Regions from separate parts of the Aeribacillus sp. FSL M8-0254 genome, predicted to be linked through region 1. Evidence: riboswitches for the same ligand, from Rfam matches in the RefSeq annotation. Region 1 holds a riboswitch; the other holds the start of a gene.
The links. Region 1 has a riboswitch for S-adenosylmethionine ahead of NSQ44_RS05605 (methionine biosynthesis PLP-dependent protein). Riboswitches for the same ligand answer to the same signal wherever they lie in the genome.

Region 1 (3,947 bases):
GCAAGAATCTTGACCGCTTTTTCATCTTCTAGTTCAAACGATAAAACCGCTCCACCGTTGACACTTTGCCGCAAATGAATATCTGACCCTGGGTGATCGTGAAGACCCGGATAGTACACTTTTTTAATGGCAGGGTGCTTTTTCAAAAATTCTGCTAATTGAGAAGCTGTTTTGACGGATTGATCCAGCCGCACATGAAGTGTTTTTAACCCTCTTAATACAAGCCAGCAATCATGCGGGCCGAGAACAGCGCCGAAGGCATTTTGAAGCTTGTAAAGCTCTTCGCCAAGCTTTTCATCTTTCACAACTGCCAGTCCTGCCAAACAGTCGCTATGACCTGCCAAAAATTTTGTTGCACTATGTAAAACAATATCGGCCCCTAAATCGAGAGGCCTTTGCAAAGCCGGAGTCATAAATGTATTATCAACAAATGTTAAACAGCTGTTTTCTTTTGCAAGCTGCACAATTGCTCGAATGTCCGTCACTTTTAACAGCGGATTCGAGGGCGTTTCAATGTAAATCACTTTTGTGTTCGGACGTATATTTGCTTTTACGGCATCAAGGTCCGTCATATCGACAAACGTATATTCAATGCCAAAGCGCGATAAGACATCGGCAACAATCCGGTATGTTCCGCCGTACACATCTTCAGTGACAAGAACGTGATCTCCCGAAGACAGTAGCAGAAAAGCTGTTGAAATGGCGGCCATTCCTGAAGCAAAAGCAAACCCTCTGGCGCCTCCCTCCAGTTCGGCAATCGCCTCTTCCAACGCTTTTCGTGTTGGATTTCCTGAACGGCTGTAGTCAAATTCAGGAGATTCATCCAATGTTTGCTGATGAAACGTTGACGCTTGCTGAATCGCCACGCTGACAGCACCGGTTGTCGGGTCAACCTTATGTTTATTATGAATCAATTTTGTTTGAAAGCTCCATTGGTCATGCATTTAGTAAATCTCCTTTCGCAGCTGCTTGCAATGCCTGCTTGAGATCTTCCTTCAAATCCTCCACGCTTTCAATCCCTACAGAAAAACGGAGAAGCCGGTTACATACACCGTTTTGAATTCGGATTTCTTCCGGAATGTCCGCATGTGTTTGGGTAGCTGGATACGTTATAAAGCTTTCTACCCCTCCAAGGCTTTCCGCAAAACAGATTAATTTCAGATTCTGCAAAAACGGGTTGACCCATTCTTCTTTTTTCACACGGAAGGAAAGCATTCCGCCTCTGCCAGGATATAATACATCATCAATTTCAGGAAGCTCTTTTAAATATGCCGCCAGCTCCCTTGCATTTTCCTGATGTTTGGCCATTCTCAATGATAAAGTTTTCATTCCTCTAAGCAGCAGCCACGAATCAAAAGGAGATAATACCGCACCAATTGCATTTTGATGCATGGCTAATTTTTCGCAAATTTCTTTCCCTTTTGCACAGACCAGGCCGGCAAGGACATCGTTGTGACCGCCTAAATATTTCGTTGCGCTGTGAATCACGATATGCGCTCCTTCTTCAATCGGACGCTGCAAAACAGGCGTGTAGAACGTATTGTCAACGATCAGCAGCAAATTGTGCTTCCGGGCCAATTCCGCCAACGAGGAAATCGATGTTTCCTGCATAAGCGGATTAGTGGGCGTTTCTAGAAAAATCGCTTTAGTATTTTCGTTTATTAATGATTCCGTATATTCGCGAGACGTAAAATCGTCATAGTGGAAGGTAAGACCGTATTTGCGCCACTCTTCTTCAAACAAGCGGTATGTCCCGCCATATAAATCTTTTGAAACGATCAGTTCATCTCCACTTTTAAATAAAGCCATAATCGTCTGAATCGCTGCCATTCCGGAAGAAAATGCAAATCCTTGATCGGCTCCCTCCAATTTGGCTATGGCGTCCTCGACAAGCTCTCTCGTTGGATTTTTTGTCCGAGTGTAATCATAACCTGTTGATTCGCCTATTCCTTTATGCCGGTAGGCAGTGGACAAATAAATGGGGGCGCTTACTGTTCCTGTAAGAGCTTCACTTCGATTTCCTAATTGGGCCAAAACTGTTTCAATATTCATCTTTGACTTTCCTCCCTTTTTTAGTTAGTAAAAATGTGCTGCTTTCATTGCCTGTAGAGGAGGCTTTAAAAATAAAACGCCCTCTTCATAAGAAGAAGGCGTTTATTGTTTGGCTCCTTCTTATCTTCCAAGCATATCTTACGGCAAAATGCTTGCTGGATTTAGCACCTTGGTACAAAGGTTATCATGCCGCCGTCCTTGTACCGGTTGCTGAGACTTCTTCGGGCCAGTTCCCTCCGCCTCTCTCGATAAGAATTCCGATATGAACTTTTGATAGGTATAACTTTACCTCAGTTTTTAAAAAAATTCAAGACGTTTCCTGCCAACAATTCCGATAACTTTGATTTATTTTCAGTAAAACTAAAGAAAAATAAGAACATTCTTTAAATAATCCGTCGATTCTGGAAATGTTTTTTGCGAAAGCCAAAAGGGAAATTTTTTTGTATGGATCACCTTTGATCCTCCATCATTTCAATGAAAGTGGTTTTATTTTCCCCTGAGGCTTCCCAAATTTTAATAGATTTTAAAATGCAAATATTCAATTCGAAAGCTGTCGTATTTTTAAGAAAAATTGTGAACGAGGTGATCTTCTTTTGAGGAATTGGAAAATTTTAAGAGAATTTAATAAACAGAGAATGAAACGATTGAATTAGCAAACTAATCGTTTGATAAATTTTTCGCCAACTTCAGTCAAATGAACCCGTATTCCATAAAGCAGCTGAACAGAAAACGAAGATGCGATATTTGTTTTGCAGGTGAAGCTGGGAAGCAAAAAAGATGAACATAAACGTGCCGTTGGAAAATTTGCTGAACATTCTTTACTGATGCGCCTTCTCTTTTTTATCAATATTATGGAAAGGAAAGACTGTTTATGATGCTGTATATAATCGACAGCATTCGAACCAATAATTTTCATGACGAGCAAATGATGGGGCAAATCAAAATTATGTGAGAAAACGCTTTCTAAAAATTGGAACATCATCAAAACAATGTGTACGGAATTTATTATGATTATGAAAGCGACTACAGAGGAGATTATTTAATTAAGCATTGCAATTGAAGAAAATAATGGGGAAGCTTTTAATTGAAATCCCGAGAAACATGAAAATAAAGTTTTTCAAGTAGATACAACGGACGAACAAAGCATGTTTAAAACTTGGAGTAAGATTTGGAAGCAAGAAGAAACTGGTTTAATAGAGCGTGCTTGAAAAATACAGCCTAAAGCCCAAATGGAGAAATTGAAATTCATATAGGCGCTGTCTAATAAGTCGATTTTCCGGCTTATAGACGCCCCTTTAATGTTTTAGAAATGTTGATTCGTTTTCAATGGATTTTGACTTTCTGGACAGCTCCAAACAATGTGAAAAAACGGGAGCTTATTCGAGCGATTTGAATAAAATGCTCTCACAACAACAGAATCCCAATATACAGGCATAATCATAAACAACTTTTGGGATAATCCTTTTTTAACAACTGCTTCATCTTGAACATCAACAAAATAACCCCCTATCCAGAAGCCGCATAATATCAAACAGCTTCTATATAGGGGGGTTATTGCTTAATTCAAAAAGCTTGTATCTACAAGACCTTTAAGATCCGGTTTTTCTTTTAAAAATTTCAAGTCATAAGAAGAGTTAGAAAAGTCTTGAAGAACTTTTTCATCCACTTCGGTTGTATAGCGGACACGTTCCCAAGCGCTGTCGATAATTTCTGGGTCAAGCTCTTGATTGGTTATATCTTTAATCGATTGAATGGCAATATCGCGTGCTTCCTCTTTGTTTTTATTGATGAAGTCGACTGCTTTTTTATGAGCTTTGACGATATTTTGAACTAAATCTTTATTTTCTTTAATAAATTTGTTGCTTGTCACTAAAACAGTGTTCGGGAGTGTAGTG
Region 2 (3,947 bases), 180 kb from region 1:
AGGACTGAATGTTTATTTTCGGTATGTTACTCATTTAGGAGGGGCTGTTTTTTCAATTGCAACATGTTTAATGCTGATGTTATTTTTTAATGAACCTGTAAAAACTGTTGCCTTGGCAAGTTCAGCTGCACTTTTTTTCAGTCATATTCCGGTTTTCATTGTGAAAAGAATTTATCCACGCAGACGGCCTTATCTTACATTATTTGAAACAAAAGTGTTAGAAAATCCGTTAACTGACCATTCATTTCCTTCTGGACATACGACAGCTGTATTTTCAGTGGCTACACCATTTTTGCTCTTTTTTCCAGCCTTAACATGGATTTTGCTTCCTCTCACATTCAGTGTGGCACTATCAAGAATTTTTCTTGGCCTACACTACCCTTCAGATGTGCTGGCGGGAATAGTTCTAGGAGCTTCAGCTGGCACCATCTGTTTTGTCGCATTCGGACCATAAAAGCAAAAAGGTGTCTAATGCATGCATCGCATTGGACACCTTTTTTATTTTACAAATATTGATGAGCTTGTTCGCGCAAAGCTTCCGCTTTATCTGTGCGTTCCCATGGCAAATCTAGATCGTTGCGTCCGAAATGACCGTAAGCAGCTGTCTGTTTGTAAATCGGGCGGCGCAAGTCAAGCATTTTTATAATGCCAGCTGGGCGCAAATCAAAGTTATTGCGAATTAATTCAACTAAAACATCTTCGCTTACTTTGCCAGTACCGAACGTATCAACAGAAATAGAGACAGGTTTCGCTACACCAATTGCATAGGCCAGCTGAACCTCACATTTGTCTGCAAGTCCGGCTGCGACAATATTTTTCGCTACATAACGAGCCGCATAAGCTGCAGATCGGTCTACCTTCGTCGGATCTTTTCCTGAGAAAGCTCCTCCGCCATGGCGCGCATAGCCTCCGTAAGTATCGACAATGATTTTTCGTCCCGTTAATCCTGCATCTCCTTGTGGTCCGCCAATAACGAAACGTCCGGTAGGATTGATGAAATATTTTGTTTCTTCATCGATCAGTTCTTTTGGCACAACCGGATCAATTACTTTTTCTTTAATATCCTGCTTAATTTGTTCTAAAGTTGCCTCCGGATGGTGTTGAGTCGATATGACAATTGTGTCAATTCTAACCGGCTGTTCATTTTCATCATATTCTACCGTAACTTGCGTCTTTCCGTCCGGACGCAAATAAGGAATTTCTTCGCTTTTTCTAACTTCTGTAAGCCGGCGTGAAAGCTTATGGGCAATGGAAATCGGGAGAGGCATTAATTCCTTCGTTTCATTGCATGCAAAACCGAACATTAACCCTTGATCTCCAGCGCCAATCGCTTCAATTTCTTCATCAGTCATTTGTCCTTCTCGCGCTTCTAAAGCTTTATCCACCCCTGCAGCGATATCGGGTGATTGCTCATCAATTGATGTTAAAACAGCACAAGTTTCAGCATCAAAACCGTATTTAGCTCTCGTATAGCCGATCTCTTTGACCGTTTCTCGCACAATTTTTGGTATATCCACATACGTGCTTGTCGTAATTTCTCCACTGACTAATACAAGTCCGGTGGTGACAGATGTTTCGCAAGCTACACGTGCGTTCGGATCTTTTTCTAAAATGGCATCTAAAATCGCATCTGAAATTTGGTCGCAAATTTTGTCCGGATGCCCCTCCGTTACGGATTCAGATGTAAACAGACGGCGCTTTTTTGTCATTTACTGCTTCCTCCTCAAACTTAAAATGATGTTTATGGAGTGCTACACTCCTTGTCATTGACACGGAACTCATTCCCTCACCACTATTGTAAACATATCAAAATTTCGTACGATAAGAAAAACTTGGCTAAACGAGATTTCTCTTATACATAGAAAAAACCTTCCCTGCCAGAGGAAAGGTTGTTATAAACATCATTGCCTTTCACTCTTATCGTTCAAGGATATAACCTTGCATCAGGTTAGCACCATTGCTCGTCTATGAATATGGAATTCTTTCGCACCATGTTGTATGTCCATAGAATACCGGGATTTTGAAAGCCATATTCTACTGTCTTCTTTCAACGAGCCGGTTGCTGGGCTTCATAGGGCCTGTCCCTCCGCCAACTCGGGATAAGAGTATCCGTTCAAATGTATATCATACAGGAGCAAAAAAGTACTTGTCAACAATAAAAAAAGCTTCTCTGTAATTTTCCAAATCGTCTGATATCCATTATTTCAGGATCAGCTGATCAATCATGATTCGTATGATGCCCAAAAATGAAGGCAAAATATGTAGTAAAAACATTATTTTCAGAAATTGATAAATAGGATGGACTATTTCCACAAATGTGTTATACTATTTCTATAAAACCATTTCAAATATGCAAAAAAAGGATGGTATGTATATGAATATTGTAGATGTATCAAATGAATTAGCTTCGTTGATTAGCGGACCAAATGCATATCATAATTTACCAGTCGCACGGCTTGTAGAAAAAGTTTTAGCTAGGAAAGAAGGTTTTTTAACAAATACAGGTGCAGTTTCGGTTACAACAGGCAAATATACCGGCCGGTCACCAGAAGATAAATTCATCGTTGAAGAAGATTCTGTCAAGCATTTAATTGATTGGGGACCCGTCAACAAGCCAATTTCATCAGAAGTTTTTGAAAAACTGTACTTAAAAGTCATACAATATTTAAAAAATAGAGATGAAATTTATGTTTTTAACGGATTTGCCGGAGCTGACAAAAAATATCGTCTTCCAATTCAAGTGGTCAATGAATTGGCTTGGCAAAATTTATTTGCTCACCAACTGTTTATCCGTCCGAAAAGCCAAGACGATTTAAAGGAGCATAAAAATCCGTTTACGATTGTTTCCGCTCCTTCCTTTAAAGCAGATCCAGCTGTGGATGGAACGAACTCAGAAGCATTTATCATTATTTCTTTTGAAAAGAGAATAATCCTGATCGGCGGAACTGAATATGCAGGCGAGATGAAAAAGTCTATCTTTTCCGTCATGAACTTCCTGCTTCCAGAAAGAGATATATTTTCAATGCACTGCTCCGCCAATGTCGGTCAAGAAGGCGATGTCGCGCTCTTTTTCGGTTTATCGGGAACAGGCAAAACAACACTTTCCGCCGATCCAAAACGCCGGTTAATTGGTGATGATGAACACGGCTGGTCTTCATCTGGTATTTTTAATATTGAGGGTGGCTGTTATGCAAAATGCATCGGTTTGTCTGAAGAAAAAGAACCTCAAATTTATAACGCGATTCGATTCGGTTCCGTTTTGGAAAACGTTGTGGTTGATGAATCGACACGAATTCCTGATTATGACAACTCCTTATTAACAGAAAACACCCGTGCGGCTTATCCAATTGAAGCGATTGACAATATTGCTAAACCGAGCATTGCGGGTCACCCTAACACTATTATTTTTTTAACAGCTGATGCGTTCGGTGTTCTGCCGCCAATAAGCAAATTAACGAAAGAACAGGCTATGTATCATTTCTTAAGCGGTTATACGAGCAAGCTTGCTGGAACGGAAAGGGGTATTACTTCCCCTAAAACAACGTTCTCCACATGCTTTGGAGCACCATTTCTTCCGCTTCCAGCTACAAGATACTCTGAAATGCTCGGAAGAAAAATCGAAGAACATGATGTGAAAGTATTTTTAGTCAATACAGGGTGGACCGGCGGAGAATACGGAGTAGGAAAACGAATTAAACTTGCTTATACAAGAGCCATGGTTCAGGCAGCATTGGAAGGCGAACTCGATGAGGTGGAAACTGTAAAAGACCCTATTTTCGGGCTGGCGATTCCTGCTCATGTTCCAGGAGTGCCTGATGAAGTTTTACAGCCTATTAAAACATGGAGTGATAAAAACGCTTATGAACAAAAAGCGTATGAATTAGCAAAAGCATTCAAAGAGAACTTCAAAAAATTCTCGAACGTTCCGAAGGAAATTGAAGAACTTG

Region 2: it holds a riboswitch for S-adenosylmethionine, as region 1 does, so the genes downstream of both, metK (methionine adenosyltransferase) here and NSQ44_RS05605 (methionine biosynthesis PLP-dependent protein) in region 1, are expected to answer to the same signal.

What each region holds. Positions count from the first base shown of each region.
Region 1 is NZ_JBBOZY010000001.1:1,130,254-1,134,200, reverse strand. It holds gene metC (cystathionine beta-lyase) at 1-944, opposite strand, end outside; gene NSQ44_RS05605 (methionine biosynthesis PLP-dependent protein) at 937-2,052, opposite strand; SAM riboswitch class I at 2,170-2,307, opposite strand; gene NSQ44_RS18960 (YSIRK-type signal peptide-containing protein) at 2,573-2,617, shown strand; gene NSQ44_RS05600 (aliphatic sulfonate ABC transporter substrate-binding protein) at 3,611-3,947, opposite strand, start outside.
Region 2 is NZ_JBBOZY010000001.1:954,229-958,175, reverse strand. It holds gene NSQ44_RS04815 (phosphatase PAP2 family protein) at 1-454, shown strand, start outside; gene metK (methionine adenosyltransferase) at 504-1,709, opposite strand; SAM riboswitch class I at 1,915-2,106, opposite strand; gene pckA (phosphoenolpyruvate carboxykinase (ATP)) at 2,375-3,947, shown strand, end outside.